DNA from 4 places in the Lysinibacillus louembei genome. Region 3 is predicted to be linked to each of the others. Evidence: riboswitches for the same ligand, from Rfam matches in the RefSeq annotation. Region 3 holds a riboswitch; each other region holds the start of a gene.

Region 1 (7,935 bases), 1.1 Mb from region 3:
ATTATACCAGCCATCGAACAAGAAGTGGAAACGCAGCTGTCCATCACTGAATTAAAGCAGGTGGCAGAAAAATTAGAAGAAGTCGTAGCCGACTATACAGAAAGAATCGAGCAATCCGAAAAGGCACAAGAGCGAAAGCAGCTACGAAGTGAACGAAAAACACCGAAACAACAATGGAAGCAAGTAAACGAGTGGATCACCCGCAAACAGAAATATGAACGAGATTTTGCGATTTTCGGCAAACGGAATAGCTATGCCAAAACAGACCCTGATGCAACTTTTATGCGCATGAAGGATGACTACATGCAAAATGGCCAATTAAAAGCGGGCTACAATTTACAAATTGCGACAGAGGGACAGTACACATTGGCTTATGGCATTTATGCGAATCCAACGGATACGAAAACGTTGATTCCCTTCTTGGATGAAATCGAGAGACGCTATTTTCAATTGCCACAACATATCGTAGCCGATGCCGGCTATGGTAGTGAGCCAAACTATGAAGATGTACGAAACAACCGAAAGTGTGAACCTGTGATTCCCTATACGCATTATCGAAAAGAGCAAAGCAAAAAATACCAACAAGACCCCTTCCGAACAAGTAACTGGATGTATGATGAAGAGTTGGATACCTATATCTGTCCATACCAGCAAAAAGTAACGTTCCGCTATGAGTCAACACAAGAAGACAAAGAAGGATTCCAACGAACGTTTCGTATCTATGAATGCGAAGACTGTACCGGTTGTCCATTTCGAGAGAAATGTACGAAAGCCCAAGAAGGCAAGTCACGGAAAATCAAGGTAAATGAAAACTGGGAACAACAAAAAGCATATGTACGTACAAAGCTTTCAGAAGCCAAAGCAGGAACTCTCTACCGTCAACGAAAAGTAGATGTAGAACCAGTTTTTGGCTGTCTGAAGGCTAATTTAGGTTTTACTCGCTTTTCGGTTCGTGGTCAATCGAAGGTGGAAAACGAAATCGGCTTCGCTTTGATGGCCGTGAATCTACGAAAGTATAGGTGGAAGAGGAAATCTTCTTCCAGTTCTTCCTTTCACACATCAAAAAATCGAAATCACCTGATGCGATTTCGATTTTTTGTATGGACTAGAACTATTTATGTCCCAGCCTCAACGTCACGTTTTGTAAGGGAGTTTAGTATAATCGATTTTTACATAACAAGCTGAGGATGCTCGTAACGCACATAGGAGACACCACAATTGAAGGCAGCCTCCATTGCGGTTTTTGATGCTTCCTTAGCGAATGGGTGACTTGCATCGACAACACAAGTAACTTCGTGCTCTGTAATCATATCAACCATTTCATGGACAGATAAAGAATTCATTAAAAGAGTCCCAGCTAAACAAGTGTTTTTTGTTATGACACGATGACCTTGCTGCTGCAATGTAATGGCTAATTCACGTGTTTCATTTATTCCTTCTATAAATAAAATCATCTGCACCCTCCTTATACTAAACTAAAAAAAGCTGTATCTCTAAAGTAAAGAGATACAGGCTATGAGATTTCATGTTGAAAAAGCGTGTATATGCTAATGTATACACATTTTTGTACATTCGATGTCTCGCCTATACTTCTCCCTCCGAAAAGCAAGTGACCAATTAAATAAGCAGGTTTCCTGGCTCGTGCTTCGTTTTACTTTCACATCTTCCCATTCCAGTGAACAGTGATTGGCGTGATTTCATCTGCACTTACAGTAGCGGGGGCTGCATTAGCTTTTCACTAATTTCCCTTTTACCTCAGCATTGCTAAGCACTCATTTAACCATCATATTCGATTATGTTTTTACAATAACATATTTCCCCAAGATTTCAATAGTTTTTTGTCTCCATTCAGCAAGCTAAACCGTTTGCACTACTGTAATAGCCCGTATTTCGTTTTGATGCGCTCCAGCTTCTCACGTATAGGCTTTTCTAATAATAATAAAAAGATAACATTTGATATTGCGTAAACAATCATAAAGGGCACAGCGGAGGTTAAGGCAACAATGTAAGCACTCCAGCTAAATACCCCGTACATCGAGATTGTTCCCCAAATGTCCATACCGAAAGAGAAAAAAATACCTGCAAACATACCAAATAGAATTAAAGGGATTTTTTTATGCATGATGCCAGTTTTCCCTAGTAGCCCTGCAATAAAGCCAATCATTCCCCACATAAACATTTGGAATGGCGTCCAAGGCCCTTGTCCGAAAAACATATTGGATACTAGGGCGGAAATAGCGCCTGTTAAAAAGCCTGCCTCTGCACCAAGTGAAAAGCCTGTGATAGCAGTAATTGCTGCAACAGGCTTGAAGCCTGGTGTCACAACAAACAATGCGCGCCCGGCTACAGAAATGGCGGACATAACAGCAATCACTAAAATTTCACGTGGCTGTGGCTTACGGCGTTCAAATGATAGGAAGAACGGGACAGATGCTAAAATGATAATAACAATCGAAATAAAATAATATTTTCTATCAGCAAATAGCGTAATACCTGCATATAAAGTAAGTGGGATAGCAATGAAAATAACAAGGAGTGAAATAGCTAAACGCATGTTTTTTGACATAGTGTAACGACATCCTCACATGTAATGGCATTGCTCAATTGTTCCCGTGATATGCGGTGTGCTGCTGTTGTATAAAAGCTATTGCCACTATAAAATGCACGTGGCTCATCTTCTGACACGATGCTGCCATCGAAAAACAGGGCACATCTGCTGCTATATTGCGCTGAAAATTCAATATCATGTGTCACCATAATAATCGTCATCCCTTTTGCCTGCAAATTGTTCAAGATGTCTGCAAGCTCATTCTTTGCCTGTGCATCAAGTCCCTTTGTTGGCTCGTCCAGTAACAAAATTTTTGGTTCGATTAACAACAGCTTAGCGAGCGCTAGCTTTTGCTGCTCACCACCACTTAAATCATATGGATGGCGCTTGACTAGATGCGTCAATTGGAATAATTGAATCGTTTCCTGCATTTTTTCTTTCGTTATTTTATGTAAATGAGCCATATCCTCAAGCTCTTGCTGCACGGTTTTTTGGACAAATAATGTTTTAGGGTCCTGTGGCAGCAATGTTAAATAGTGTTGATATAATTGCTTATTACTATAGCTTTTTAATGGCTTATTAAATAAAGTGACCTTGCCACGATAAGGCTTTTGAAGCCCTGCTAAAATGGACAATACCGTGGATTTACCAGTTCCATTGCCACCGAGTATTGTTAAAAACTCCTGCTCCTTTACTTGTAAATTGAAATGATAGATGATATCCTGCCCGTTTTTTTCATAGCGAAAGGCAATATCCCTTGCCTCCAATACAATATTTTCTTTATTTTTCTGTATGATGGGAGGCAGCGTGATTGCGGGAACTTGTTGCTCCTTCAGCCAGCGCTGCCCTTCACGAATGGTCAAAGGAATCAGTCCTTCACCATTCAATAAATGAAAAATTTTTGTGGCTGTCGGTAAAGCTGTAATCATTGCATGATTTGCTGGCAATGTCTTTAAAATTTCGCGTGGGGAACCATCAAATAAAATTGTTCCTTTATCCATTATCAGCACACGATCAGCGAGTGGAAGTACCTCCTCAAGGCGATGCTCAATCAAAATAATTGTAATGCCAAGCTCTTTGTTTAAGCGGTGCAATGTTTGAATAAATTCCAATGCTGCAATCGGGTCAAGCTGTGATGTCGGCTCGTCTAGCAGTAGTAATTTTGGCTGCATAACCATAATAGAGGCTAAATTTAATAATTGCTTTTGTCCGCCAGAAAGCTCAGTTGTCTTTTGATGGAACCATTTTTGAATGCCGAAAAAGTTAGCCATTTCCGCTACTCTACGGCGAATTGTCGCTGAATTCACACCAAGACTTTCTAAGCCAAAGGCAAGCTCATGCCATACTTTATCTGTAACAATTTGATTATCAGGATTTTGAAAAACATAGCCAATATTAGCTGCTGCCACTTCTGCATCGAGCTGCTCTAAATCACAGCCTTGATAAAAAATATGTCCTGTCCTGTCACCATATGGGCATAGCTCACGCTTAAAATGACGTAGCAACGTGCTTTTGCCACAGCCAGATTGTCCGATGAATGCAATGAATTCACCTTGCTGAATCGTTAAATCAATATTTTTTAATACGGGCTCTATCTCATTTGGATATGTAAAGCTTACATTGTCGATTTTAACGATCGCCATTTGAACGCCTCCCTTATTTCGATAATGAGTGGGATAGAGAGCAGCAGCAAGTAGCTACTGTAAAATAAAATGCTCCCAATATCCCATTTGAGTGCACTAAAGGTTGGATAAAAATAAAAGGATGTCGTACCAAGAAAGCCAGCAGCTAAATTCGTAAGAAAAAGCACTAAAATTATTGCTAAAACGACGCCATCACGACGTTCAAAGACAAACAATGAGAAGGCTGATCGCTTCTTAATGCCATAGCCACGAGCCTTCATAGAATCCGCTGTATCAATCGCATTGTCCAATGCCCAAGTAATTAAAATAGATAGGATGCGTACGATACATTTAATTCGATGCCAAAGGGAACCAGCTGTATAATCCATCCCGATTACTTTTTGTGCTTGGACAATTTGTGCTAGCTGATGACGAAAGCGTGGCACTAAGCGCAATGAAATGGACAATGTAAGTGATAGGGCTGGCGATACCTTGCCGAATAAATAAATAAATTTATCGGATGTCATCACAGTGTTGTAGCTGCTAAACCATAGCATTACTGCTACAAGCATTGTGGCAATGGCAAGTCCATACATAATGGCTTCTACAGTAACGGCATTGCCGTTTAAATAAAATAATTTAAGCTGTCCATTATGACTAATTAAAGGATTAATCATCGCCATTAGGAAAAACAGTGGTACATATAGCTTCCAATCCTTAAAAAACAATTGTCTACGCAATGCAATATTTAAGCTGATTGCTGAAAAAATAGTGATAACTAAGTACACGGGGTGCATAAAAAACATGGATAAGCCAATTGCTACGACAAAAAAGGAAAAAAGCACGATTGGGTGAAATGTTTCAAAGGCCTTCATTTTATTCACCTGCCCAATAATGTCCTAGGTCGCGACCTAAATCGACTGTATAATGCCATTCGATGACGTCGCCATCTTGTAAAACATACTGACTGCATCCGTAATTAGGGAATACACCGTTGACGTTATACATCCACCCACTTAATTCACCTGCACTAAATTCATATAGATGGTTGATACCTTCTATATAAACACTACTATAAATGTTTTCATTTGCTCCCTGATATTCCATTTGGATTTTATGCTCCTTTGTAGCACGCTGTAATATATCCCAAACGGTATCATTTTCAGATAACAGCTCATAGGTCGTCGGCTTTAAAATAACACCGCTTTTCGGCACATATTTTTCGCTTTGCAGAGCTGGGTCTAGTAAATCCCAATGCTGAAGTAATGTATCAACACGAATTGCAATCGTTACAGTGCGCTTTTGTGGTGCAGGCTCCTGCGTTTTTTCTACTTTTTTTTCTTTAGGCTTTTCAGCTGGTTGTTTCGTTTGGTTGTTTGGCTCTATTTTTGTACTTGGTGTTTTTGTAACTTCCTGTTTTTTTTCTGTTACCGGTTTTTCTTCCTTTTGCGTTTCAGGCTGTGTTTTTTGTTCCTTTACTTGCTCTTTAGGCTGTTCCTCTTTTGCAGGTTCCTTGACCTCTTCCTGTTCAGCAGGTTCAGGCTCAATCGGCTCTGGTTCTTCTGGCTGCGAAGGGGAGGGAGGCGTAATGCTTTGCTCCTCCTCCTGCATTTTTTCAAATTCCTCAACGGATTGAAGGCCACAAGCAGCTAAAAATATAACGACTAGTGTTAGCAATAAAACATGTACAGTTTTTTTCATTTTATTGCTCCACTACCTTTAAGAAATTGACATACATTTTTGCTGCATGTGCACGGGTAATGGAATTAGTAGGATGAAATGAACCATCTGCGCCCTGTGCAATGTCAAAATTATATAAGAATGTAATAGCTTGCTGTGATTTCTCAGATAATTGTGCAATATCCTTTAAAGGTGCTATTTGAGCAGCTGTATAAGCTTTGCCTGTTTGATGTGCATAGGCATTTGCTAGCATAACCGCTAACTCCTCACGTGAAATAGGGGAGGATGGTGAAAATTTATTAGATTTTCCTACTAATAAATTAGCCTCATAAGCTGCTGCAATTTCTCGTTTTGTTTCATCATTGTATGCGCTAATATCTGTAAATGGTGTGCTGCTAGTGCTTGTTAATTGAAGCGCACGCACTAAAATGGATACAGCTTGTACACGTGTTAAGCTGTTGTTTGGTTTAAAGGTATTGTCCTCATAGCCTTTTAATAAGCCCCTTGCAACAGCTGCTTCGATATCAGCCTTTGCCCAATGTGATTGCACATCCTTAAAGCTCACTTTTGAAGTAGGGGGGGCAGGCTTGTTTGGTTGCTCAGGTGTAGATGGCTGTTTTTTTGTATCTGACATATCGTACAGCTTCGTTTTGCCTGCAACTAGTCGATTATACGCTGCGAGTGTATAAGCTGCCTGCTCGGTTGCCATCCCGTTTGCTGCTGTTTCAGTTAATGCATGCTTGAAGCCACCATCCTTTGCATTATAAAAGGAAAAGAAGCTATTGAATGTGCTGTTAAAGCGTTGATCCTTGCTGACATCGATGTTTAAGCTGGAAAGTGCTGTAATAACTTGTGCGGCACTCTCGATATTGGTAACACCCCAGCTTTGATAGCTGCCGTTTGCCTGTTGTAATTTTTGCAATGTGTTCAAAGCTTTATCGATAGATGTCTTTACATCTTGTCGATCTTTATATGTAGAAAGTGCTTGAAGTGCCATTGCTGTCATATCAGGGTCTGCCTTTGTTCCAGATAAATCCCAGCCACCATCAGGCAATTGTTTAGCTAATATATGCTGAATGAGCTTTTCACGTGTCGTCGTAGCGGTTTTAGGTAGCTCAAAACCCCATGTATCTAAAGCAATTAAAGCAAAGTAGGCGCCATTCGAACCTTGCCATACGACTTTATCAAAATCGCTTAGCTTTTCTACTAAATTATAGCCACCTACATTGGTAGGGTCTTTGCCGATTGCTGTTAGAGCAATAATTAAACGTGAGTACTCAGTGTACTTACGGCTGTGTAATTCACCTTTAACAGATTGGACATGCTTGACAACATTGTCATAATATTTATCATAGTAATCTTTCGGAACCTTGTATTCACCACGAGCAAGTGCAATAATAAACCACTCATTGCCAAACGTAGGGTTCGGTGCTTTCGTTACCATGTAATTTCCAGTTGTTTGATAAGCTTCTATAGCTGAAACATTTTGAGCAGAAACAGGTGATACAATTAATATTAAGGCATATAGCATCACGAGAAGCATGGATAATTTTTGCTTCATTATATAACCTCCATTCTACGAAAAGGTACTAACCCAAATGCAAGAAGCCTTTGGGTTAGTATAGAAATTTACATCATCTCTGCAATAATTAACGTACGTTTTAAAATTTTAGCTGTTTGTCCACGCGTTAATGAAGCACCTGGATCAAAGGAGCCATCCTCTTTACCTGTCATAATATCAAGGCTGTTTAATAGCTCAATATACGGTAAGTATTCCGGGCTAATATTGCTGCTATCAGTGAAATCAACTTGGCCGTTAGCTTTTACATCTACCTTGACATAATCTAAAATACGAGCCATAAAGGCAGCAGCTTGTTGGCGTGTAATTGGTGCCTCTGGATTGAATGTAGAAGCAGTTGTTCCTTTCGTAATGCCCGCTTCAAATAATGCTTGAATATCCGACTCATACCATTTACCTTGTGTATCGCTAAATGGATTTTCACCAGTTGACTGTAAGCCAAGTGAGCGACTAATTAAAGCGGCAAATTGTGCACGTGTAATTGGTTTATTCGGCTCAAACGTTTC
Region 2 (7,935 bases), 120 kb from region 3:
CACCAGGCATTGTCAAACAAGACGAAACAGAATATTATGCGGCAAGAATTTCTGCCTTAACGATGTCGCCAAATGCGGATTATGATGCAGGAACGGTCATTGTACAAGTAACAGGTAATACAGTGAAAAAAGCACCGAGCTTTACTGTTCTGCCAAATACAAGTGGCATGAAATTCGTCAATCAAGCACGTACAGGAGCGAAAACAAGCAAAAATACGTTAAGCGTGAAAAGGCAATATGGCTCAAGCACAGTTGTGATAACAGGCAATATCCCGCAAGGAAGTACAGTGAAAAAATGGGTGACATTGCAAGATCCAACAATGAATACGCTGCATGCTATTCGCACTACATGGCAAACAGCCGCATTAAATGTTACAAATCCATCGGTTGGACGCAAAATAGTACCAGCAACAGCACGTAAAATATATACAAAGGAATCGTTGCCATTACATAAGCTCTATCCTGTGTTTATGAAGCTGAGCAACAATAGTATCGCAGACATACTTGTCAAAACGATGGGACGTGAGGTACATGGCATTGGCACTACAGAAAACGGGGTAGCAGTTTTACGTGACTATGTAGCATCGTTAGGCTTAAATGTATCACAATGGCGCTTTGAAGACGGATCAGGTATGTCTCATGTGAATCGTGTATCGGCTAATGAATTGACAGCATTGCTAACAACGATGCAGCAGCAGGCAATGTATTCAAGCTTTTATCAGGGCTTACCAATTGGAGGGCAGCCAAGTCGTCTTGTTGGAGGTTCTTTACGCACACGCTTTGATACAAATGTATTGCGTGGACGTGTCGTAGCGAAAACAGGTAGCATTACAAATGTCTATACATTATCGGGCTACGTCACAGCAAAAAGCGGTCGCCAATATGCCTTTGCCATTATGACGGATCACAAAAATGCACAGGCAATCAAGCAAATTGACCGTTTAGTAGAATCCATTATTCAAAATTATTAAGGAGGAGCTGTCTGAAAAGCAATGTATGACGCTGCTTTTCAGACAACTGTTTCTTTAATTTAGTTAAAAAGTAATGATTTGCTCATCAATCAAGCAGGCGCATTAATGCTTTTCTTTTTTCCTTGCCAATCACTTTATCTACACGCTTCAAAACGTCCTTCGGGACACCGCTTAATAGCCAGCTCATATTGGCGCTTGCAAGAAGTGGGCGAAGCTGCTGTATTTCGCTTAGCGATAATTCAACACCTGTTTTTTTCCTCATAAACCGTTGTATCTCGGCATCATTTGCTGACATAAAGAAACGAACTAACTCCATCTGACTCATTTATTCATCCTTTCGAGGTGTATTACCTTTACAAATGGCTAAAAATCCACTATACTTTCAAATTGTAAATCGTAATGATTTTGAATTAGAAAGAAGAGAATAAATATGACAAAACCAATTATCCAGTTACGAAATGTAACATTTCAATACGATGAAACACAGGCATTAAACGATATTTCTTTCCAAGTGCAGGAGGGGGATTTTTTAGCATTACTTGGTCCAAACGGCTCTGGCAAATCGACGTTATTAAAGCTTATTCTTGGCTTATTAAAGCCAACAAAAGGAGAAATAGAGCTTTTTGGTGAACCGATTCAAGCCTTTAAGCAGCATGAGTGGATTGGCTATGTGTCACAAAAATCCAACTCCTTTAATTCAGGCTTTCCTGCAACAGTTGAGGAAGTTGTGAAAAGTGGCTTAACCAAAAAAGTCGGCTTATTCAAACGCTATCCGAAAAATGTTGATCAGCTTGTCATAGAAGCACTGCAGGCTGTTGGCATGGAAAGCTTTGCAACACGCAATATCGGACAATTATCAGGAGGACAGCAGCAGCGAGTGTTCATTGCGCGGGCTTTAATTGCGGAGCCGAAGCTACTTATACTAGATGAGCCAACCGTTGGAATTGACCACGAAAATGTGCAATCGTTTTATGATATGCTCGTTAAGCTAAACGAGGAACGACAAATTACGATGATTTTAGTCACACATGATGTCGATATCGTCTCAGAGCATATTAGCCATGTTGCATGCTTGAATAAAACGATTCATTTCCATGGCTATAAAAACGAATTTGATGATATTTCAGAGCAAACGCTAGATGCTTGGTACGGGCATAAAGTACGAAAGATTCACTAGGAGATGTAGCGAAATGATTGAAGCAATTTTACGATATGAATTTTTACAAAATGCCTTTTTTTCAGGGCTGATTATCGGGGTCATTGCCCCGTTGCTCGGCGTCTTTATTGTTGTACGCAGGCTGTCGCTCATCGCAGACGCCTTATCACATGTGACATTAGCGGGAATTGCTGGGAGCTTATATATAAGTCAAAGCTTTGCGGCGATGGCTTTATTAAATCCGATTTATTTAGGAATACTTGCATCGGTTAGTGGCTCGATTTTAATTGAGCGTTTGCGCCGTCTTTATAAGCATTATGAGGAGCTTGCGATTCCGATTATTATGTCGGGAGGAATCGGCATCAGTGCCATCTTTATTTCGTTAGCAAGCGGCTTTAACACCGATTTAATGAGCTATTTATTTGGCTCTGTTTCGGCTGTATCGCGTCAGGATTTATGGGTAGTGCTTGCAATTGCAGGCGTTGTTATTATTTTTTTATTATTATTTTTCAAGGAACTATTCGTCTTATCCTTCGATGAGGAATATGCAAAGGCGAGTGGGCTACCTGCGAAATGGATTCATTTACTATTTATGGTCGTCGTTGCACTTGTCATTGCAGCAAGCATGCGCATCGTTGGGATCTTGCTTGTATCGAGCCTGATGACGTTGCCTGTTGCAGCAGCAATGCGTTTAGCGAAAGGCTTTAAGCAGGCAATCATTTATGCAATTGTCTTTGGAGAGCTTGCGGTTATTATTGGGCTTGTTAGTGCCTTTTATTTAAATTTAGCACCAGGTGGAACAATTGTTGTAACGTCTATTATCATTTTATTATGCGTGATTGTTGGAAAGAAAATAAAAGTTCAGGAGGTTGCGCAATGAATTTAACACGAGCATGGGAAATTTTAAAGGACAATGGCTATAAAAAAACCGATAAACGAGAGCTCATTTTACAAATGTTTGAGGAAACAGACAAATATTTAACGGCTCGTGATTTATTGGATGTGTTGAAAAAAGACTTTCCAGGGATGAGCTTTGATACGATTTATCGCAATTTAGCGACATTTGTTGAGCTAGATATTTTGGAAGAAACCGAAATGCAGGGCGAGCGCAATTTCCGCATGCACTGTGAATCAGAGCACCACCACCATCATTTCATTTGCCGTGAATGTGGTAGCGTAAAGGAATTGTCATTATGCCCGATGGATTTGCTCGGTGGCAGCTTGCCAGGCTTTGAAGTAGAGGCACATAAATTTGAAGTGTATGGAAAGTGCCCAGATTGTTTGAATACAATTTAGATGTCATACTACAAAAATGCTCAAAAATATGATAGATTATTAACTAATTGAATAATGCTTGCAAGGAAAAGATGTAAGGGAATTCGGTGAGATGCCGAAGCTATGTCCGTAACTGTATGTGCTTGTAACGTGAAATCATGCCACTGTCCTTGAGATGGGAAGGCTTTCGCAGGAGAAAACAGCACGAGCCAGGAGACCTATCTTTTTCTAATCGTCATAATACTCTTCGGAACTAAAGAGAATGCACGGCAATAGAATATTGCATCATTTGCTTTGTAAACAATTTTCTGCCACCCATTCTGACGGGTGGCTTTTTTCATTTCCGATGAAAGCTTATTCAAACGAAAAAGGAGGAGATGGACTTGGTAAAGAAAGATATGCGCTATATTTGCTACCCATTTATGCGTGAGGCAAGCTGTTTAGTTGATTTTGAAATTCGTACAGACTCATTAACAACAAGTATTGGTACGGTTTTTCCTACATTAGAGGGGGACAATGTACAAATTGTGCGTGAAGATTTAGAGAAGCTACACCCGATGGCCTATCATGTGAACGGTTCTGTGCGTGGCAAGCTTGCTGTTACAGAAGAGGACCTGCAGTTTTTAAGCGATCGCTACGATTTTTATGTAGCACATACAAAAGAGCAAATTGATCGCTTCGTTTTACCGCAAGGAGTAGAGGCAGCAGCACGTTTACATGTATGCCGTAGCGAAGCGAAAAAATCCTTCCGTGCATTACATAAAGTAAGCGAGGAGCGCGATGTGCCAGAAATTTTATTTGACTATTTAGGGCTGCTGGCAAACGTATTTTTCGTCATGGCGGTTTATGTCAACCAAATGAGCGGACACGAGGAAATTGAGTTTATTACGAAATCATATCCAATGAAAAAGCGAAAAGAGGACGCATCATAAAATTCACTGTTAATGGTATAAGCCATTAGCGGTAGTTTTATTATGAACAGCATGTGGGACAAAGGAAGAAACAGTATACCCAGAGCTTTTTAAATAAGATATAATGTAACATAGCTGTCAGGCAACATTGCTTGGCAGCTATTCTAATTCACATATAGCAGGTGACCATATATGGGACGATTAATATTTATCACAGGTGGTGTGCGCAGTGGCAAAAGTGCCTTTGCAGAACGCTACGCACAAAAGCTTGCTGAAGGGCGCTCACTTACATATATTGCATCAGGTGTCGCATTCGATAGAGAAATGCAGGCAAGAATTGCGCGCCATCAAGCAGACCGTCAAAAGAGTGGCGTGATTTGGCACACGTTGGAGGTGCCAGATACTTTACCACAGGGGCTACAAATGCTAGAGCACGATGCCGTTATTTTATGGGACTGTTTAACGACATGGCTAGCAAATGTTTTATACAAGGCACCTCATCATATTGAGGAGCATATCGAAATGTGGAAGCAATATGTTGCAACGACACAGCAACAAAGCATGACGTTATTGCTTGTTTCCAATGAGGTTTTGGATGAGCCAGCATCCATTTATGAAGAAACAGAGCGCTATAGGCAACTATTAGGGGAGCTGCATCAATGGATTGTTGAAAGCTGTGATGAAGCCTATGAAATTGACCATCAACGGAGCATGCGCTGGAAGTAGGAGGGAGATTCAATTGAAGCATTTTTATACAGGAATATTGCTTTGCCTACAGTTTTTTAGCGCAGTGCCAATTAAACGAGAGCTGCCTTTAACAAATCAAAACGTGACAGCGATGTATGCCATTATGCCCCTTTTAAGCTTACTGACAGGTGCAGCTACAATTGGCTTTTTGCAGCTCAATCAACACTGGCTTCACTTGTCGCCATTAGTGGTTGCCATTATTTTAACAATCGTAATGATTGCTGTCACTGGTGGTATACATACAGACGGCTTTATCGACACAAGCGATGCCTTTTTTTCATATCGTGATCAGGAAAAGCGTTTAACAATTTTAGATGATCCACGTGTTGGGGCATTTGGTGTGTTAGCTGTTGTCAGTCTATTACTATTGAAAATTGCCTTTTTGTATGAGGCGCTATTGCGCGAGGTGGATATGCTGTATTTTATAGCAGTTCCATTGCTAGCTCGCCTCGCTATGTTACTCTATTTCATGACAATGAACAGCGCTAAAACGACAGGTCTTGCGGCTTATTTTAAGGAGCGTGTGCAGCAAAGAACTGTAGGCATTGTCTGCGCTATTTATAGCATGCTAGTTATTGGTTATGCTTTGTACACAGGTGAATGGTCACTACTTATTTTATACAGTGTAGCATTGCTAGGTGTATTGTATTATCGACACTGGTCCAAGAAAAATTTTGCCGGCATGACAGGCGATTTGCTTGGAGCTCTTTATGAAGGGATGGAGCTACTATTATGGGGGACGCTATTACTATTCATTTAATTCGACATGGCAAAACGAAGGCAAATGTTGAACGCAAATATATTGGGCATACGGATGAGCCAATCTTACCTTTAACGCCAGTGCAGCTGACAGTGCGGCCCTCTATTGTTTATGGAAGCGATTTGCAGCGATGCCGACAAACAGCAGCATGCTATTTCCCATATGTGCCTTATAAGGCGAATGCTGATTTACGAGAGCTGCATTTTGGACAGTTTGAAATGAAAACATATGAGGAATTGAAGGATTATCCACTTTATCAAAAGTGGTTGGCTGATCCATTGCAAGTAACACCACCAGATGGGGAAAGCTTTATCGATTTTACAGCGCGTGTAGAGAGAGCAATGAAGCAAATTATTATTATGCCAGGTGATTATACATTCGTTGTGCACGGAGGGGTAATTCGTTTGCTGCTTGTGAAGTTTTTACAGCATCCATTTAATAGCGTTTATGCAGAGCATTCGACGATATATAGCTGTACGTGGTCACATTTTTCTGCATGGAAGGAGGGAGAGCGATGCACATCTACATCGGAGGTGCCTATAATGGCAAGCGAAAGTATGTGAAACAGTATTATCAAAGCTACAGACAGTATGTTTTTGAAGGAGAAATCCCTGAAAGTTCCGCTTTTACTACACAAGATGTTGTCATTGTTGGACGCTTCGAGCAGCTTGTTCAACAGCTCATACACTTAACCGAGGATGAAGTAGTAGAACAGTTGATGGAGAAGCTAGGGCAGCTGGATAAGGTGGCAACACTTGTCTGTGTTTGCACAGATATGGGGCGAGGCATTGTCCCACTTGACAAAGAGCAGCGATTTTTACGCGATACATGCGGGAGGCTATATCAAGCGATGTTTGCCTATAGCCATCAGGTGACACGTATTTGGTATGGCATTCCACAAGTAATAAAGGAGACATAAAATGACGAAGGCAAATTTACGATATCTTGTTTTAACTGCGTTATTGGCGGCATTATGTGCAATAGGTGGACTTGTAAAAATTCCTGTTTCAGCGACGGCTTCAGCGGCGCTCGATTCAGCTCCCGCACTATTAGCCGCATTTGTATTACCACCAATTTATGCAGGCTTTACTGGCACTTTAGGCCATATAGCGACAGCAGTCAGCTCAGGTATGCCACTTGGTCCCTTGCATGTAATTATTGCATTGGAAATGTTTGTGATTATTTTAGTGTTTGCCTATTTACATAAGAAGGGCTTTGATAAAATAAAGTGGCTTTGGACGTTGGTTGCAAACGGTGTGCTTGCCACATTGCCATTTTATTTTTTAATTTCACCAGCCTTTTTTATAGCTGCAGTGCCGAATTTATTGCTTGCGACAGCTATCAACATCGTTGTGGCATGGCTCTGTGCCCCACTTCTACAGCGCGTGAAAGTGGAGGGATAGCACGATGCGAAATGCCATACAAATTGATGGAAATATTATTTTAACAATCGACAATGCAGGCTGTATCGGTGAAAAAGAGGCGGATATAGTAAAAGTACCAAATGAAATTGTCGCCTATTTTGCGACGCGTGTCACGCTGTTAGAGCAATGGTGTGCAGGTGCAGAGCCAAGTCATTTACTACTCGCAAACTTTACAGGTGATGCTGCATGGGATGACTATGTAAAGGGCTGTCAGCGTCAATTTGATGAAATAGGAAAAGCTTTACCCCCGATTACAGGGTCAACAGAATCAAATTTCTCAGCATTGCAGTCAGGCTTCAGCTTGACGATGGTAGGGAAAAAGCTTTTGGAACCAACGACAGAGAACTGCCATTATTTTGTCATTGGGCAACCACTAGTAGGACAGCAGGTGATGGAGCATATGCAGGATATAGCGAGCCTACATGAGCTTTATACGTTATGGCAAGCTGGTATTATTCAAGCAATATGGCCATGTGGCTCAAAGGGGATTGGCACAGAAATCACTGCATTTACTGGGCAAGCGCTTAGCTGTGAGCTAGATATGGCAAGCTCGGCTGGGCCAGCAACAGCGGTGCTTGTTGCGGTGCTTGAAGCAGATATTGCCAGATTGTATAAGGAAATTTCAACACCGATTTATCGCTTAGGGTAGAGAAGTGATCAAATAACAGGGAAAAGTGATCAAATAGGCTCG
Region 3 (7,935 bases):
GATAAGCAAAGTGGCACAATTGCGACAGGCACGTCAACAGATAGCGTCGCTCTGGCAGTGAAGGAGCGTGGTGAATTTCATGCATATGGCGGCTCAATTACTCGTTTAGGGGCGCTGATTGGCAAAGGTGTTGCGGCGACATTGCATAAAGCGATTGATGGCTATGATGCTTATCAAAAAGGTGAGCTGCGATGAACATCGTCATTGTTGCCATCGCAATTTTGCTTGATCGTCTTGTTGGAGACCCACCTAGGCTACCACATCCTGTTATATGGATTGGCAAGCTTATTTCATTTTTTGAGCAGCGCTGGAATCATGGGACGGCACATGTTTTAAAGGGGGCTATGACAGCAATATTTGTTGTTAGTTTAACAGGAATTATTGTTTGGGGGCTTATTTATCTAGCTGGATTACTGTCTGTTTGGCTTGCAGTAGCGCTAGAAATATTGCTTATTGCGATAGCGATTGCACAAAAGAGCTTGAAGGATGCGGCAATGGTCGTTTATGATGCGCTGCGACGAGGCGATATGCAGGAGGCACGCATAAAGCTTGGCTGGATTGTTGGACGTGATACAGCACATTTAGAGGAGCCTGAAATTGTCCGAGGTGTTGTTGAAACCGTTTCTGAAAATACAAGTGATGGCATTACAGCGCCAATTTTTTATGCGCTGTTATTTGGTGCAACAGGCGCGTGGGTCTATAAGGCAATCAACACGCTTGATTCGATGATTGGCTATCGCAATGAACGCTATGGGGAGTTTGGTCGCTTTGCTGCAAGACTTGATGATGTGGCCAACTTTATTCCGAGTCGTCTTACAGGCTTGTGCATTTTATTATTTACGAAAAATGAAGGAACTTTTGCATTAAAGGAGCGGCTGTGTTATTGGCTACGCGATGCGAAAAAGCACCCAAGCCCAAATAGTGGCTATTTAGAGGCAGCAACCGCCTTGCAGCTAGGCATTCGTTTAGGTGGAGAAAATACCTACCAAGGGAAAACCTCATTTCGTGCCTACATGGGTGAGCCTATAGTGGAACTAAGCAAGGTACATATTTTACGTGCTATTCAGCATTTATATGCGGTGACAATACTTTTTACGTTATTGATTGGAGGCATGATGTATGCGATATCCCGCACATGGAGCTAATCCAGCTACATTATACCAGCAGCTACAACTAGAGATGCCTGCACAAATTGTTGATTTAAGCGAAAATGTCAATTTTTTAGGGCCACCAGCAAGCTTTCAGGAGGTATGGTCAGCGGCATTTGAGCAAATCGCGCTATACCCACATGAGGATGCTGAGCCTTTGCGTAGCGACTTGGCGAGACATCATCATGTGCTAGCAGAGCATGTTGTCATAGGCAATGGCGCAGCGGAAATCATAATGGCATTAGCAAAACGCTATAGGTCAAAGCCTGTTATTATTGTGGAGCCTTCTTTTTCTGAATATAAGCGAACGTTAATGCAGCAGCATGCAAGCATTCAATCGCTTATTGTGGAGGAGCTAACGAGCTATGTACTACCAATGGAACGATTAAAGCGAGCGATGATAGGCGCAGAGGCGGTTTATATTTGTAATCCGAACAATCCAACTGGCGTGGTGACACCTAGGTCAAAGCTGTTGGAATTGCTACAATATGGGCAACAAGTAGGCTGTGAGTTAATTGTAGATGAGGCATTTATGGATTGGACAGATGAATCACAATCCGTTATTGATTTGGTAGCATCATTCAACAATCTAGTTGTACTGCGTTCGATGACAAAAATGTATAGTATGGCAGGTGTTAGACTAGGCTATGCGATTACACAGCACGCTGCTAATTTAAAGCTAGAGCTACCGCATTGGAATGTCAGTGCGCCCTCGATGGCGCTTGGGATGCAGGCATTGCAAGAAGCGGAATTTTGTGAAAATTCAAGGCAACAAGCGACAGCAATGCGCACAAAAGTGACACATTGGCTAAAGGAGCATGGCTGTACTGTGACAAATAGTGAAACAAACTATATAGCATTTCGTTTGCCTTCTTGCTATGACCCAACAGAGTTTTATTTTGCATTATTGAAAAAAGGCATTGTATTGCGCCACACGCAAAATTTTGTAGGCATGGACGGAGCATGGTTCCGCCTTGCCCTAAAGGAGCCATATAAAATGACCGCCTTCCAACAAGCGATGGAGCAATTTTTTCTATAGAGTAATTTCAAACTTCCCTCACATTTGTACGTTATACTGAAAAAGTAGGAGGGAATCAAATGAAAAAAATAATGATGCTTGTAGCGGTATGCTTTTTATGTGTAATACAAAGCGTAGAAGCGCATACTGTGACAGAAAACAATATGTATGAGGATGTAGCACCCACAGCTGAAAATGCACAAAAAATATTATTATTAAATAGCTTAGGCTTGCTTGGCTATAATGGTCAGGATATGAAGCTAGGGCAGGATGAAAATTTGTCGCGCATGGAGTTTGCGGCGTGGCTTGCAGGCTTTTTCCATTTAGAAGGGGATAATTTTGAGCAACAAGCCAATGCGAGCTTGCAGGAGGAATATGTGTCCTCCTTGCAAGGCGATTTGACATATGGTGAGCTTAATGCAGCCTTGTTCCATAAAAAACTCAAGCTGGACAAGCCTGAGGCAACATTAACAAAGGCACAGTATATCGATTTTATTGTTGAGCATTTAAATGAGGATATGGGCGGACATACGCTAGTACAGATGGGCGGCTTTATGGAAGGACCTACAGGTGTGATTGATGATGTGAAAACAGCGGATGGCGCTGTGACACTCACAATTGATGGCAAAGACTATTTGTTATCAGGACATCCACGCATATCTGCACAGACGGATAATGCAGAAGAGTGGGCTGGTAAAAGGGTAGAGCTGTCTTATTTTACAACGAGCAATAGTAGTCATGGGCATCACCATGCTGAGCAGCAATCAAATGATGAGGCTGCCTTGCAATATGTTCAGCTAGAGCAGACAGTGGCAGAGGACAATACGAAAAGCAAATGGCTTATGCCCGCAATTATTATTGCAGTGCTTGCAATACTGGCATTGTTATTTTTGAAGCGTAAATAAAGGGAAGGGGCTGTTTGAAAATCCATTTTCAGACAGCCTATTAAAGTATAGTAAAGAAATAAAAATATTAAGAAAAGATAGCATTTTCATTTAAAAGTATGATACAGTAATAGCACAATTGAATAATGTGTAAGATTTGGTGTCAAGCGAAAGCTTGACTTAAAAGGGAAGTCGGTGCGAATCCGACGCTGTCCCGCAACTGTAAATCGGAGCAAATCACAAATGCCACTGGTGAGAAACTGGGAAGGCTGTGAGGCGCAGTGATGATAAGCCAGGAGACCTGCCAACATCTAGTACACACCAAATACCTACGTGGAAATAGGTGGTGAAAAGTAACAATTGTTACGAGTACGAGCGATCAAACAATAGCGAATGGAGCACCCATTTCGTGTTTTTTTGCAATGTTCGAATTTATAGCCATTTTCCATCAAAGGAAAATGGCTTTTTTGCGCACTTTAAAAATGACAAAGAGAGGTTGATGAAAAGCATGGCATATGTAGCAACAGCAATTGGTTATCCGTATATCGGAGAAAATCGCGAATGGAAAAAGTCATTGGAGAAGTTTTGGAAGCAGGAATTAACAGAAGACGAATTTGTCACACAGCAAAAGGAAATTCGTTTAAGTCGTATTGAAAAGCAATTACAGCTTGGCTTGAACATAGTTTCGGTTGGCGATTTTACCAACTATGACCGCATACTAGATACAGCGGTAATGTTTGGACTGGTACCAAAGCGTTTTAATTGGCAAGGTGGCAAAGTCGATTTAGCAACATATTATGCGATGGCACGTGGAAATAAAGATGCCGTTGCTTGTGAAATGACGAAATGGTTTAATACAAATTATCACTATATTGTGCCAGAATATGAAGGACAGACATTACAGCTTACAGAAAATACTTTATTGAAGCATTTTGTTGAAGTAAAGGCAGCATTTGATATTACAGCAAAGCCAACGCTTATTGGTCCTTATACATTTATCAAGCTAACGAAAGGCTATGACCGCGTATCGAAGGCATCCTTTGTCTTAGCCTTATTACCTTTGTATATACAAGTAATCAAGGAATTAGCAGCAGCTGGCGTACAATGGGTGCAGCTTGAAGAGCCTGCCCTTGTTACCACGTTAAATCAAGAGGAAATTCAACTTGTACAAGAAATATATGGACAGCTTACAACAGCAGCACCTGAAGTGAACATTATGCTGCAAACGTATTTTGAGTCGTTATCAGCCTATGAGCAGCTTGTTCAGCTACCAGTGCAAGGTATCGGACTTGATTTTGTGCATGGCTATCAGGATAATATGCAGGCATTGCGTCAGCATGGCTTCCCAAGCGACAAAGTGCTAGCGGCAGGTGTGATTAACGGACGTGATATTTGGCGTGCAAATTTAGCCGAAGTGAAGACAATGATACAGGCAATCGAGCAGCTTTCAGGTGCAAAGGAGCTATGGATTCAGCCTTCTTGTCATTTACAGCATGCACCGATTACAACGAAATTTGAGACAAAACTAGATAAGGTGCTGCTCGATGCACTCGCTTTTGCAGATGAAAAAGCAGTAGAAATTGTAGAGGTGGTTGCCAATTTACAAGGACAAGAATCAACGGCTATTTCTGCTAGTATGAAGGCGATTGAAGCTTTGAAAAATCATCCGATTCGCAACAACAAAGTAGTTCAGCAAGCGGTTCAAACAATTGAGCAAGCAGATTTTGAGCGCAGCACGCCATTTATAGAACGTTTAGCTATTCAACAAAAGGCACTGCAATTGCCGCTTTTCCCAACAACAACAATTGGTAGCTTCCCACAGTCTGATGAAGTCAAGCAAAAGCGCAACGCATGGCGCAAAGGCAATTTAACAAATGAGGAGTACAATGCCTTTTTAGAGCAGGAAACAGCACGCTGGATTGCCATCCAAGAGGAGCTGGATATTGATGTGCTTGTGCATGGCGAGTTTGAGCGTACAGATATGGTGGAGTATTTTGGTGAAAAGCTAACAGGCTTCGCATTTACAACAAATGCATGGGTCGTGTCCTATGGCTCTCGCTGTGTCAAACCACCGATTATTTATGGTGATGTAGCATTCGAGGCACCCATGACAGTGAAGGAAACGGTGTATGCACAAAGCTTAACAAAGCGTCATATGAAAGGGATGTTAACAGGTCCGGTAACGATTTTAAATTGGTCGTTTGTGCGTGATGATATTGCACGTAAAGATGTCACATATCAAATTGCATTAGCGCTACGAAAAGAAATTGAATCTCTGGAGGAAGCAGGTATTTCGATTATTCAAGTGGATGAGCCTGCATTACGTGAGGGGTTACCGCTGCGTAAAGAAAATTGGAATGCTTATTTAGAATGGGCAGTAGGGGCATTTAAATTAGCAACAGCAAGCGTCAAGGATGAAACGCAAATTCATACACATATGTGCTATTGCGAGTTCAACGATTTCATTGAGCCAATTAGCGCCTTAGATGCTGATGTTATTTCCATTGAAACATCGAGAAGTCATGGCGAATTAATTAACTCATTGCAGCATAACCCATACGATAAAGGCATCGGCTTAGGCGTTTATGATATTCATAGCCCCCGTGTGCCAAGCGAAGCAGAAATGTTAACAATTATGCAAGACAGCTTGCAAGTGTTAGCACGCAATCAATTTTGGGTCAATCCAGACTGTGGCTTAAAAACGCGCAAAGAGCCTGAAACAGTGGCGGCACTTGCCAATATGGTGCAAGCAGCCAAAACATTGCGTCAGCAAATCGAGCAAGTGATTTAAAGAGGTGTACACGATGGACCAGCAAATAGTTAAACATTACGAGCAAGTATTAAAAGCAAATATTATGCAAATTCAGCTTAACGGAGCTTCACTAACTTTGTCTGAGCAAGTAGCACAATTAGTGGCGAAGGATAGAGCAGACCAAGCTGAGATTCGTCGAGCCTATGATAATGTGGTACGTGAATTAATCGGAGAAGCGCTGTAATGAAAAAGAGTCACTTTACGAAGTGGCTCTTTTTTCATTTGCAAAAAATAGGAATTTATAGCAAAATAGAATTTGATATTTCTAATTTTTACATATATTTCACATCGTGGAGGTAAATAAATGAAAATTCAACAAGAGGGCGATTATGTCGTGATTAATAATTTTAAAATCGAAGGATACATTTTAGCAGAGCGCTGTGAGCAATGTGGCAACCCGAAAATTCGCAACGATCAATACGATGCTTATTTTTGTGCCTACTGCAATAAATGGCTTGAAGAGAAATGCACAGACCCCAACTGTCGTTATTGTCCACAAAGACCAGACAAACCGATACCAGAGGCATATGTGAAATGACCACTATTTATTTTGTACGTCACGCACACTCACATTACACGCCGGATGAGTATAATCGCCCATTGTCAGAACAAGGCTGGATAAAGGCACAAAAGTTAGTCAATGTATTTGAAGGAATTGATATTCAGGCAATCTATGCTAGCTGCTATCAAAGAGCAGTAGAAACTGTTCAACCGATTGCTGCAAGTAAAAAACTAGCTATCACTCAAGAAAAAGCATTGAATGAGCGCATTTTAGCAAAAAGCAGTGTTCCTGATTTCGCAAGTGCCATCGCTAAAGTATGGGCAGAGCCAACTTTCTTTTTTGATGGCGGAGAGTCCAATATAATGGCTCAGCAGCGGGTGGTACCAGTGCTAGAGGAATTATTAATGCGCCATCAAAATGAAAAGATTATCATTGGCATACATGGTAACATTTTAACATTGTTGTTGCAGCATTTTAATCCAAAATATGATATAGATTTTTGGCAAAGCTTGAAAATGCCAGATATAGTTGTAGCGAAGTTTAAAAATAAACAATTGCTTTCTACAACACGATTAATTAAGTAGGAGATACCTATGGAAATAAAAAATCATGGATATATATTTCAAAAATTTATACCGCTTCAAGAGCATGAGCTAACAAGCTTTGAGCAGCTAGCTGGCTCCTATGCTATTATTCAATCCGAGGGTAGATGGCTTATTTGCTATAATCGCTGGCGCAAGCAATGGGAGTTGCCTGCGGGAGGTTGTGAGGCAGATGAAACACCGAAACAATGTGCTGTTCGAGAATTGTATGAGGAAACGGGACAAATAGCAGCCGAGCTCTCTTTTTATGGGGTGCTAAAAAGTCGAAATATTCAAAATGATAATGTCAAATATAATCCAGTATATTATGGGGTAATAGAACAATTGATGCCTTTTGTTGAAAATGAGGAAACGGCTTGTATTTTACTATGGGATATGAGAGCAGCAATTGAGGCAATTGATGAAGTGGATTTAGCGCTCTTGCAGGCAATCAATCTTTTGTCCTTGAAGCGCCTTGTATGATATAGTTAAATCAATATATTAGAGGTGATTGTGATGAATCGAAAGATACTGAAACGGCTTCCTTTACACAAATTAATGGACTTAAAAGTTGATTACGCCTTTAAACAAATGTTCGGTAGTGAAAAGAATAAAGAAATTACGATTGTGTTTTTAAATGCTATTTTGCAACGAACAGGTCGTGATACGATACAAGAAGTGCTATTTGCTAATCAAGAAACTGGTGGCGAGTATGAAGAAGATAAGCAGTCGCGCTTAGACATTGTTGTTAAAACGCAAAAAGGCGAATGGATTAATGTCGAGATGCAGCTATCCAATCAAGAAGATATGTTAAAGCGTACATTATATTATTGGTCTCGTTTATACGCGGCACAACTACAAAAAGGAAAAGGCTATCGCACATTGCGTCCAACGATTACGATTAATATTTGTAATTTTACGGTTTTTGAGGAGCAAAATTATTATCATAGCACATACCATTTGTATGAAGATACGACTTTGAAGCGCTTG
Region 4 (7,935 bases), 1.2 Mb from region 3:
TCATTAATGACCGAATAATCATAAGCAGGTGAACGATTCATGAGATTCGATGAAACATATTCAGGCAATGTATTTATTAAAAGCCATCCAAATTACGAAGAGTCAAAAGCCGTTTTATATGGTATGCCAATGGATTGGACAGTGAGCTATCGTCCAGGCTCTCGCTTCGGTCCAACGCGTATTCGCGAAGTATCCATCGGTTTAGAGGAGTACAGCCCATATTTAGACCGTGAGCTAGAAGAAGTGAAGTTTTTTGATGCAGGCGATATTCCGTTACCATTTGGCAATCCGAAAAAATCATTAGAGGAAATTAAAGACTTTGTACGCAAGCTATTAGCAGATGGCAAAGTGCCAATTGGTATGGGCGGTGAGCACTTAGTATCGCTACCTGTTATGGAAGCTGTATACGAAAAATATAATGATTTAGCGATTATCCATTTTGATGCACACACAGATTTACGCACAGACTACGAAGGTGAGCCATACTCACATGCAACACCAATTCGTAAAATTGCAGAGCATATTGGTCCACATAATGTGTACTCATTCGGCATTCGCTCTGGTCTAAAGGAAGAATTTATTTGGGCGAAGGAAAACGGCATGCACATTGCAAAATTTGAAGTGCTGGAGCCATTAAAAGAAGTCCTACCAACATTAGCTGGGCGCAATGTTTACGTGACAATCGACATCGATGTCCTTGACCCAGGACATGCACCAGGCACAGGCACTGTAGATTGTGGTGGTATCACACCAAAAGAATTGCTTGCTTCCATCCATGCGATTGCAGGTAGCAATGTAAACGTAGTTGGCTTCGATTTAGTAGAAGTCGCACCAATTTATGATGTATCTGAAATGACAGCGAACACAGCAGCTAAGCTGATTCGTGAGATGATTTTAGGCTGGGTGAAATAAGGTTTAAAACAAAAACAGGGCATGATTCCTAATACATGAAGAATCAACCCTGTTTTACTTGCATTTTTCGCAATCTTATAAAGCCACTTTACTTTTAAAGATAATTGCTCCTCGTTAGTATCTCTCGATTTTTATTGCTATATTTTCTTCGCTAATTGTTACGTTCTCTGTTTCAGAAACTTTCTTTACAGCATCTTCAACTATTTGTTGAATTAGCGTATCATCAACTTTTGCATCCTTTGGAAAACCGACGGATACATCAATATTTCCTTGGCTAGTGCCATGACCTAGCATGATGGCTATAGACTCCCGATCAACTTTCGTTTTTTCTATAATTGATGCTATTATTTCGTTATTTAATTCTGATAATAATTCTCCATGCTCACTTTCTGCTACATTTTGTTCATTTTCTATTACTTGAACCTGCTCTTCGTTCTTGTTATTACATCCAACTAATAAAGCTGAAAGCAATAAAATTCCTGGAATTATAGCTTTTTTTAGCATCTCTACTTCTCCTTTTAAAAATAAATTGTACATTCTGTAATTTCGACGGTGTTGATTGGTAAAGGTTTCAATTTAAAGCATAATCTTGTGCACCTCACCTACTATATTAGGCTAGGGAAAATATAAAAAATTTTAGCTATTCTCGTTTTTTTAACTAAATTTTAACCTCTGTATTTTATAATGAGCCCACTAATGTTGAGGAGGGTGAAGTAATGCTAGCAGCAACAGTACAGCATAAGTATACAGGTGAGCAAATTACGTTTATTGAGACAGCCGCGGCTACAAATGGAGAGCATTTACTAATTGAGGTGACATTGCCTCCATTGGGAGAGGGACCTCCGCTACATTGTCATGATGAGTTTGTGGAAAAGTTTATCGTTTTGGAAGGTATATTAACTGTTACAGTGGGAGAGCGAAATTATATTTTAGGAAAGGGACAATCCATTACTGCTGACAAAGGCATAGCGCATACATTTAATAATCGCCATCATGAAGATGTACGCTTTCAAGTAAAATTAACACCGCCATCGCAATTCGAGGAGTCTGTCCGCATTCATTATGGATTAATGGATGATGGGCTAACGAATGAGCAAGGTGTACCGAAAAGCCTTTTCCATCTAGCTTTAATTTTAAAATTGCAAAATACATTGATAGCTGGCAAATCATTGCGTGTACAAAGAGGGTTGTTTAGCACACTAGTAGGTATAGGAAGGTTATTGAATAAATATCGCAATTTAGAGAAATACATAGGACAAAAAATATAAACTTTAGGGTGTTGGGAGAGTACAATCTTTCTCAACACCCTTTTTGTTATTTCCTTGCCTAAACACTAAAAAACATCCTATAATAATAAGGTTATAGTCATTTATAAAAAAGGAGTGTACCGCCCATGCAGGATGTAGGAACAAAAGTAAAAATTAAGCTTGTGTCATCCATTATCCCAACAGATGGGGAGCTCGAAACGTATGAAATGTGGCTGCAAGGCTCCTATGTGGAAAAGGCAGGAAGCTACTATTTACGCTATGAAGAAGTACAGGAAGAAGCACATATTCGAACAACGGTGAAGCTAGCAAATGGACAGGCTTTTATTTTGCGTGGAGGCGATGTCAATATGCGTTTGCCGCTCAATATGGAGCAAAAAGAAAATGGGCATTATGAAAGCATCTATGGTACACTGCCGCTCGTTACAAAAACATATGCTTTAGCATTTGAACCAAATGAGGAATGTATTCAAGGTCAGTTTATTGCACATTATGATTTAATCGTCAGCGGTGCAGTGGCAGGCAATTATAAATTAGAAATTTATTATACGGAGGTACAATAATGAACGCGGTTGAGCAATTACAACAAACGATTAAAGAGGCATTAGCACATGCGGTGACGAAAGCCCAGCTAATCGAAGAAGGCACGGAATTAAAAATTCATTTAGAAACACCAAAGGATAAAGCTAATGGGGATTTTGCAACAAATATTGCCATGCAGCTGACGAAGCTTGCGAAAAAACCACCGCGCGCAATTGCAGAAGCAATTATTGAAAATATTGATTTAGCTGCGGCCAATATTGAGAAAATCGATATCGCGGGACCAGGCTTCATTAATATTACAGTGCGCAAAGACCTTTTAACAGGTGTTGTCAAAGCAGTGCTTGAACAGGGAGACGCATATGGTCGCTCAACGACTGGTGCGGGTGAAAAAGTGCAAGTGGAGTTCGTATCAGCCAATCCAACAGGTGACCTGCATTTAGGACATGCGCGTGGTGCATCTGTTGGTGATTCATTATGTAACGTATTAGATTTCGCAGGCTATGCAGTGTCACGTGAATATTATATAAACGATGCGGGCAATCAAATTAATAACTTAGCTTATTCATTAGAGGCTCGTTACAAGCAAGCATTAGGTATGGAGGCAGAAATGCCTGAGGATGGCTACCATGGTCCTGATATTATTGCCATTGCAGGTAAATTGGCTGAAGAGTATGGTGCAAGCATTTTAGATAAATCCGATGAAGAACGCTTCAAATTTTTCCGTCAGCATGGCTTACAGCTAGAGCTTGAAAAATTACAAAACGATTTGAAAAACTTCCGCGTTGAGTTTGATGTATGGTATTCAGAAACATCGCTATATGAAAACGGTAAAATCGAAGTGGCATTAGATAAATTACGAGCGAATGGTCACGTTTTTGAAGAAGAAGGAGCAACTTGGTTCCGCTCGACAACATTTGGTGATGACAAAGACCGCGTATTAATCAAAAACGATGGCTCATTCACATATTTAACACCAGATATTGCCTACCATGAGGATAAAATTGTACGAGGCTTTGATAAGCTTATCAATATTTGGGGCGCTGACCACCACGGCTATATTCCTCGTATGAAGGCAGCAATTGAGGCACTTGGCTATGCGCGTGATACATTAGAAGTAGAAATCATTCAAATGGTACAGCTTTATAAAAATGGCGAGAAATTTAAAATGTCAAAGCGTACAGGTAATGCAGTAACAATGCGTGAGCTTGTAGAAGAAGTTGGCTTAGATGCAGTGCGTTACTTCTTTGTGAAAACGGCAGGCGATTCACATATGGACTTTGACCTTGATTTAGCGGTATCGCAATCAAATGAAAACCCAGTGTATTATGCACAATATGCACATGCACGTATTTGCTCAATCGTCCGTCAAGCAGAGGAGCAAGGCTTCCGCGCAAGCATGGAAAATCTACAGCTATTAACAGCTGAAAAAGAAGTGGATGTATTGAAAAAAATTGGTGCCTTCCCACAAGTTGTAGCAGATGCAGCACAGCATCGTACACCGCACCGTATTGCAAACTATATTCAGGAGCTAGCAGCCGCATTCCACAGCTTCTACAATGCAGAAAAAGTAATCAATGCAGAGGACAAGCAATTAACAGAGGCGCGCCTTGCTTTAATTACAGCTGTACGCACAACATTAGCGAATGCTTTAAAGCTAATCGGCGTAAGCGCACCAGAAAGAATGTAACGAAAATAGAAGCTGAGGATGTCTAACATAGGCATCCTCAGTTTTTTAATGTTTCAAAGCCGTATCACACTTTAGCGATGCTGAATAAAATGCATAAAGCCTATTAAAAAACTAGGAATGAAAGATTGACTTCCATTTCTACACAACGTACAATCAATTTCAATATCATTGGAAATTCAGAGGGGGCCGCTATTTTGAATAAACAGCTTTTCATTAAAACAGCAGCACAGCGAGAGTGGTTACAGAAAATCGCTACGCTTAAGGAGTCATTTAAAAGTCGGTCACAGCAAATTGATGAGCTAGCAAGTTTTCCACATGAAAATATTCATGCATTGAGGGAGATAGGTTATACGAAAATTACTTTACCAAAGCAGTTAGGTGGGGAAGGCTTCAATATTTACGATGCCATTTTATTACATGAAACGCTGGCAAGCTATGATGCAAGTACAGCTCTAACAATCGGGTGGACCTTATTAACGGTAGGCGATTTGTTTGAGCAAGAAGGATGGGAGCCAGCGAAGCTACAAAGCTTTGCACAGGAAGTGGCAAAGGGAGCAATTATTAATCGGGCAGTGAGTGAGTTTGCAATGGGTAGCCCAACGCGCGGCGGTAAGCCGCTAACAACGGCGAAAAAAACAGCATCAGGCTGGTTAATTAATGGTCGTAAAAATTATACAACTGGGGCACCAGAGCTTGATTATTTTTTAACATCTGCTTGGATAGAGGGTGAGGAGAAAGTTGGGTTTTTCCTTATTCCACATGATGCGAAAGGTGTTTCTATAGATGAAACATGGGATGTCATTGCGATGCGTGGTACAGGTAGCCATGATTTAGTATTACAAAATGTTGAGCTTAATCCAACTGATTTGGTTGAAATTCCAAGCTATTCTACAGGCTTTAGAGTGAATGGATGGAGCTTGCTTGTTCCTGCTACATATTTAGGGATCGCACAAGCTGCACGTGATTACGCAGTGCACTTTGCTACAACACATAAACCAAATAGCTTAAAAGGACCAATAAGCGATTTGCCCAATGTGCAAGCACTCATTGGAGAAATGGATTTAGCCCTTGCGACAGCAAGGTTTACATTATATGGTGCAGCACAGGCTTATGCAGATCCAGCACGTAAAAAGCTTGTACAGCATGAGCTCAATATTGCTAAACATGTAGTAACAAACAATGCACTACAAATTGTTGACAAGGCAATGAGATTAGTTGGTGCAAAAAGCTTACAGCGCAATAATCCACTTCAGCGTTATTATCGCGATGTAAGGGCAGGCTTGCACAATCCACCGATGGACGATATGACAATAAAAAAATTAGCAGAAGCAGCGATTGATCAAATATAGAGAAGAAAGAATTTACCTTGAGTATAACTATCATATTTAACCTATACACAATCTCAATATTTCCGTTATAATTGTAATGGAGACATTGAGATTTTTTCATTGTCAATAAGTTCATAATGTAGTACGTAAGGTTCCTTGCAGCGAGCAAGGAGTAAAAGGGAAGTTAGTGAAAATCTGACGCGGTCCCGCCACTGTAAATGCTAGTTTCTAGCAATATGCCACTGATTTTTTGGGAAGGCGCTAGAAACGTTTGATGCATAAGCCAGGAGACCTGCCTTCGTATAACGCCAATGACAGCCTACGAGGATAGGATGGCAACGCTTTTTTGAGCGTCCATTTATTATCTCTCGTCTATGTCGAGGGATTTTTTATTTGCATTTTTTATATGTTGAATTGAAATAAACCTTTGGTAAATAGTACAAGTTTTGAACTGGAGACAATGATACTTCAGAGTATATTTTAGGAGGAAGTTCAAATGAAGAAGTTTTGGTCAATTTTTATGGCAATGCTGTTGGCAACAGGCTTGCTTGCGGCATGTGGACAAGATGATAAGGAGCCACAAACACAGGATGAGACAAAGGTAGAGAGCCAAGAGGAAGTAGCGGCATTTCCTGTAACGGTAGCCGATTCTTTAGGGAGAGAAATTACATTAGAGAAGACCCCTGAGAAAATCGTCTCGTTAATTCCATCAAATACGGAGATTTTATTTGCTTTAGGTTTAGGAAATGAAGTAGTTGCTGTGACAGATAACGATGATTATCCACCAGAAGTAGCAGACAAAGAAAAGGTTGGCGGCTATGAATTAGATATTGAAAAAGTTATTTCATTACAGCCTGATATCGTTTTTGCACATGGCATGAATACAGAGCAAGCAGCGGTAGAGCAATTAGAGGCAGCTGGAGTGACAGTGTTCGTTGTGAAAAATGCTTCAACATTTGAAGAGACTTATACAACAATACAGGAAATCGGCAAGCTAACAGGCAAAGTAGAAGAGGCGCAAAAGATTGAAGAGGCTATACAAACGAAATTAGCTGAGCTTCAAGCAAAAGTAGAAGGACAAGAAGAAAAATCAGCTTTTGTTGTCGTTGGAGCAACACCTGATATTTATGCAGTTGGTCAAAATACATTTATGAATGAAATGCTACAGACAATCAATGTGAAAAATGCTGTTGAAGCAGATGGCTGGCCAATGTACAGTGCAGAGGATTTTGTTGCAAGCAACCCTAGCACAATTCTTGTAACATATGCTGATGATGTGAATACAATTTTAAATAATCCAGCATTTGCTGAAATGGACGCTGTGAAAAATGGTGCAGTTTATGCAATCGATGATGCTACAACAAATCGTCAAGGCCCACGTATTGCAGATGGCGTTGAGTCAATTGCAAAAGCTATTTATCCAGATTTGTTTAAATAAAAATTTGTAGCGCTCATTAACAAAGGGGGCGTTTCCACTGAGCCAAAATAAAAAAAGCGTAATAGCATATAGTATATCGATTGCATTACTGCTGATTAGTATATGGTTAGGGATAGCGGTAGGTTCAGTGAACATACCGCTATCTACTTTATGGAATAAAGAGGCTGATCCTACAGCGTACAGCATTTTATGGAATATCCGCATGCCGCGTGTCGTGCTTGCGGCGCTTGTTGGCGCATCTCTAGCTATTGCTGGTGCGGCGTTCCAAGGTTTATTGAAAAATCCGTTGGCAGATCCGTATACGCTCGGTATTTCGTCCGGTGCATCAGTTGGTGCGGTCGCTACCATTTATTTTTCAATTTCGCTACCGATGCTTGGGATTTTTACATTGCCAATCTTTAGCATGATTGGTGCAGCAATTACAATGATTATTGTCATGACCTTTGCACGCTTTGTGGATAAAACGATGAAAATGGAAACGCTTATTTTAACAGGCGTTATTTTCAGCTCCTTTTTAGGCTCCTGTATTTCATTAATGATTGCCTTAACAGGAGAGCAGCTGCGTATGATTATGGGCTGGTTGCTAGGCAGTGTATCGATGCGTGGTTGGCCATATGTACAAATGGTTTTGCCATTTGTCCTTATTGGTGTGCTATTGATTTGGCTGAATCGTCGTGAGCTAAATGCGATGATTTATGGTGAAGAGCGTGCCAAGCATTTAGGTGTCGATGTGAAACGCAGTAAATATGTAATTTTAGCAGG

Evidence for each region. A riboswitch is a leader RNA that binds a small molecule or an ion and turns the genes downstream of it on or off. The one in region 3 is predicted to bind cobalamin.
Region 1: it holds a riboswitch for cobalamin, as region 3 does, so the genes downstream of both, R6U77_RS10335 (precorrin-6A/cobalt-precorrin-6A reductase) here and metE (5-methyltetrahydropteroyltriglutamate--homocysteine S-methyltransferase) in region 3, are expected to answer to the same signal.
Region 2: it holds a riboswitch for cobalamin, as region 3 does, so the genes downstream of both, R6U77_RS16740 (hypothetical protein) here and metE (5-methyltetrahydropteroyltriglutamate--homocysteine S-methyltransferase) in region 3, are expected to answer to the same signal.
Region 4: it holds a riboswitch for cobalamin, as region 3 does, so the genes downstream of both, R6U77_RS02355 (ABC transporter substrate-binding protein) here and metE (5-methyltetrahydropteroyltriglutamate--homocysteine S-methyltransferase) in region 3, are expected to answer to the same signal.

The regions. Positions count from the first base shown of each region.
Region 1 is NZ_CP137624.1:2,087,684-2,095,618, forward strand. It holds gene R6U77_RS10330 (IS1182 family transposase) at 1-1,185, shown strand, start outside; gene R6U77_RS10335 (precorrin-6A/cobalt-precorrin-6A reductase) at 1,170-1,454, opposite strand; cobalamin riboswitch at 1,608-1,791, opposite strand; gene R6U77_RS10340 (ECF transporter S component) at 1,871-2,566, opposite strand; gene R6U77_RS10345 (ABC transporter ATP-binding protein) at 2,545-4,191, opposite strand; gene R6U77_RS10350 (energy-coupling factor transporter transmembrane component T) at 4,164-5,045, opposite strand; gene R6U77_RS10355 (DUF4430 domain-containing protein) at 5,047-5,871, opposite strand; gene R6U77_RS10360 (S-layer homology domain-containing protein) at 5,873-7,411, opposite strand; gene R6U77_RS10365 (S-layer homology domain-containing protein) at 7,480-7,935, opposite strand, start outside.
Region 2 is NZ_CP137624.1:3,346,777-3,354,711, reverse strand. It holds gene dacB (D-alanyl-D-alanine carboxypeptidase/D-alanyl-D-alanine endopeptidase) at 1-971, shown strand, start outside; gene R6U77_RS16760 (isopropylmalate synthase) at 1,057-1,296, opposite strand; gene R6U77_RS16755 (metal ABC transporter ATP-binding protein) at 1,402-2,148, shown strand; gene R6U77_RS16750 (metal ABC transporter permease) at 2,162-3,007, shown strand; gene R6U77_RS16745 (Fur family transcriptional regulator) at 3,004-3,423, shown strand; cobalamin riboswitch at 3,462-3,642, shown strand; gene R6U77_RS16740 (hypothetical protein) at 3,780-4,334, shown strand; gene R6U77_RS16735 (bifunctional adenosylcobinamide kinase/adenosylcobinamide-phosphate guanylyltransferase) at 4,506-5,039, shown strand; gene cobS (adenosylcobinamide-GDP ribazoletransferase) at 5,053-5,820, shown strand; gene R6U77_RS16725 (histidine phosphatase family protein) at 5,793-6,383, shown strand; gene R6U77_RS16720 (bifunctional adenosylcobinamide kinase/adenosylcobinamide-phosphate guanylyltransferase) at 6,335-6,739, shown strand; gene R6U77_RS16715 (ECF transporter S component) at 6,741-7,223, shown strand; gene R6U77_RS16710 (hypothetical protein) at 7,228-7,893, shown strand.
Region 3 is NZ_CP137624.1:3,224,459-3,232,393, reverse strand. It holds gene R6U77_RS16085 (adenosylcobinamide amidohydrolase) at 1-195, shown strand, start outside; gene cbiB (adenosylcobinamide-phosphate synthase CbiB) at 192-1,145, shown strand; gene R6U77_RS16075 (pyridoxal phosphate-dependent aminotransferase) at 1,120-2,187, shown strand; gene R6U77_RS16070 (hypothetical protein) at 2,247-3,071, shown strand; cobalamin riboswitch at 3,192-3,373, shown strand; gene metE (5-methyltetrahydropteroyltriglutamate--homocysteine S-methyltransferase) at 3,559-5,841, shown strand; gene R6U77_RS16060 (hypothetical protein) at 5,855-6,046, shown strand; gene R6U77_RS16055 (hypothetical protein) at 6,167-6,400, shown strand; gene R6U77_RS16050 (histidine phosphatase family protein) at 6,397-6,948, shown strand; gene R6U77_RS16045 (NUDIX domain-containing protein) at 6,958-7,428, shown strand; gene R6U77_RS16040 (Rpn family recombination-promoting nuclease/putative transposase) at 7,462-7,935, shown strand, end outside.
Region 4 is NZ_CP137624.1:487,537-495,471, reverse strand. It holds gene speB (agmatinase) at 40-912, shown strand; gene R6U77_RS02380 (topoisomerase) at 1,027-1,416, opposite strand; gene R6U77_RS02375 (cupin domain-containing protein) at 1,629-2,180, shown strand; gene R6U77_RS02370 (YwiB family protein) at 2,306-2,740, shown strand; gene argS (arginine--tRNA ligase) at 2,740-4,407, shown strand; gene R6U77_RS02360 (acyl-CoA dehydrogenase family protein) at 4,602-5,756, shown strand; cobalamin riboswitch at 5,867-6,049, shown strand; gene R6U77_RS02355 (ABC transporter substrate-binding protein) at 6,232-7,173, shown strand; gene R6U77_RS02350 (FecCD family ABC transporter permease) at 7,235-7,935, shown strand, end outside.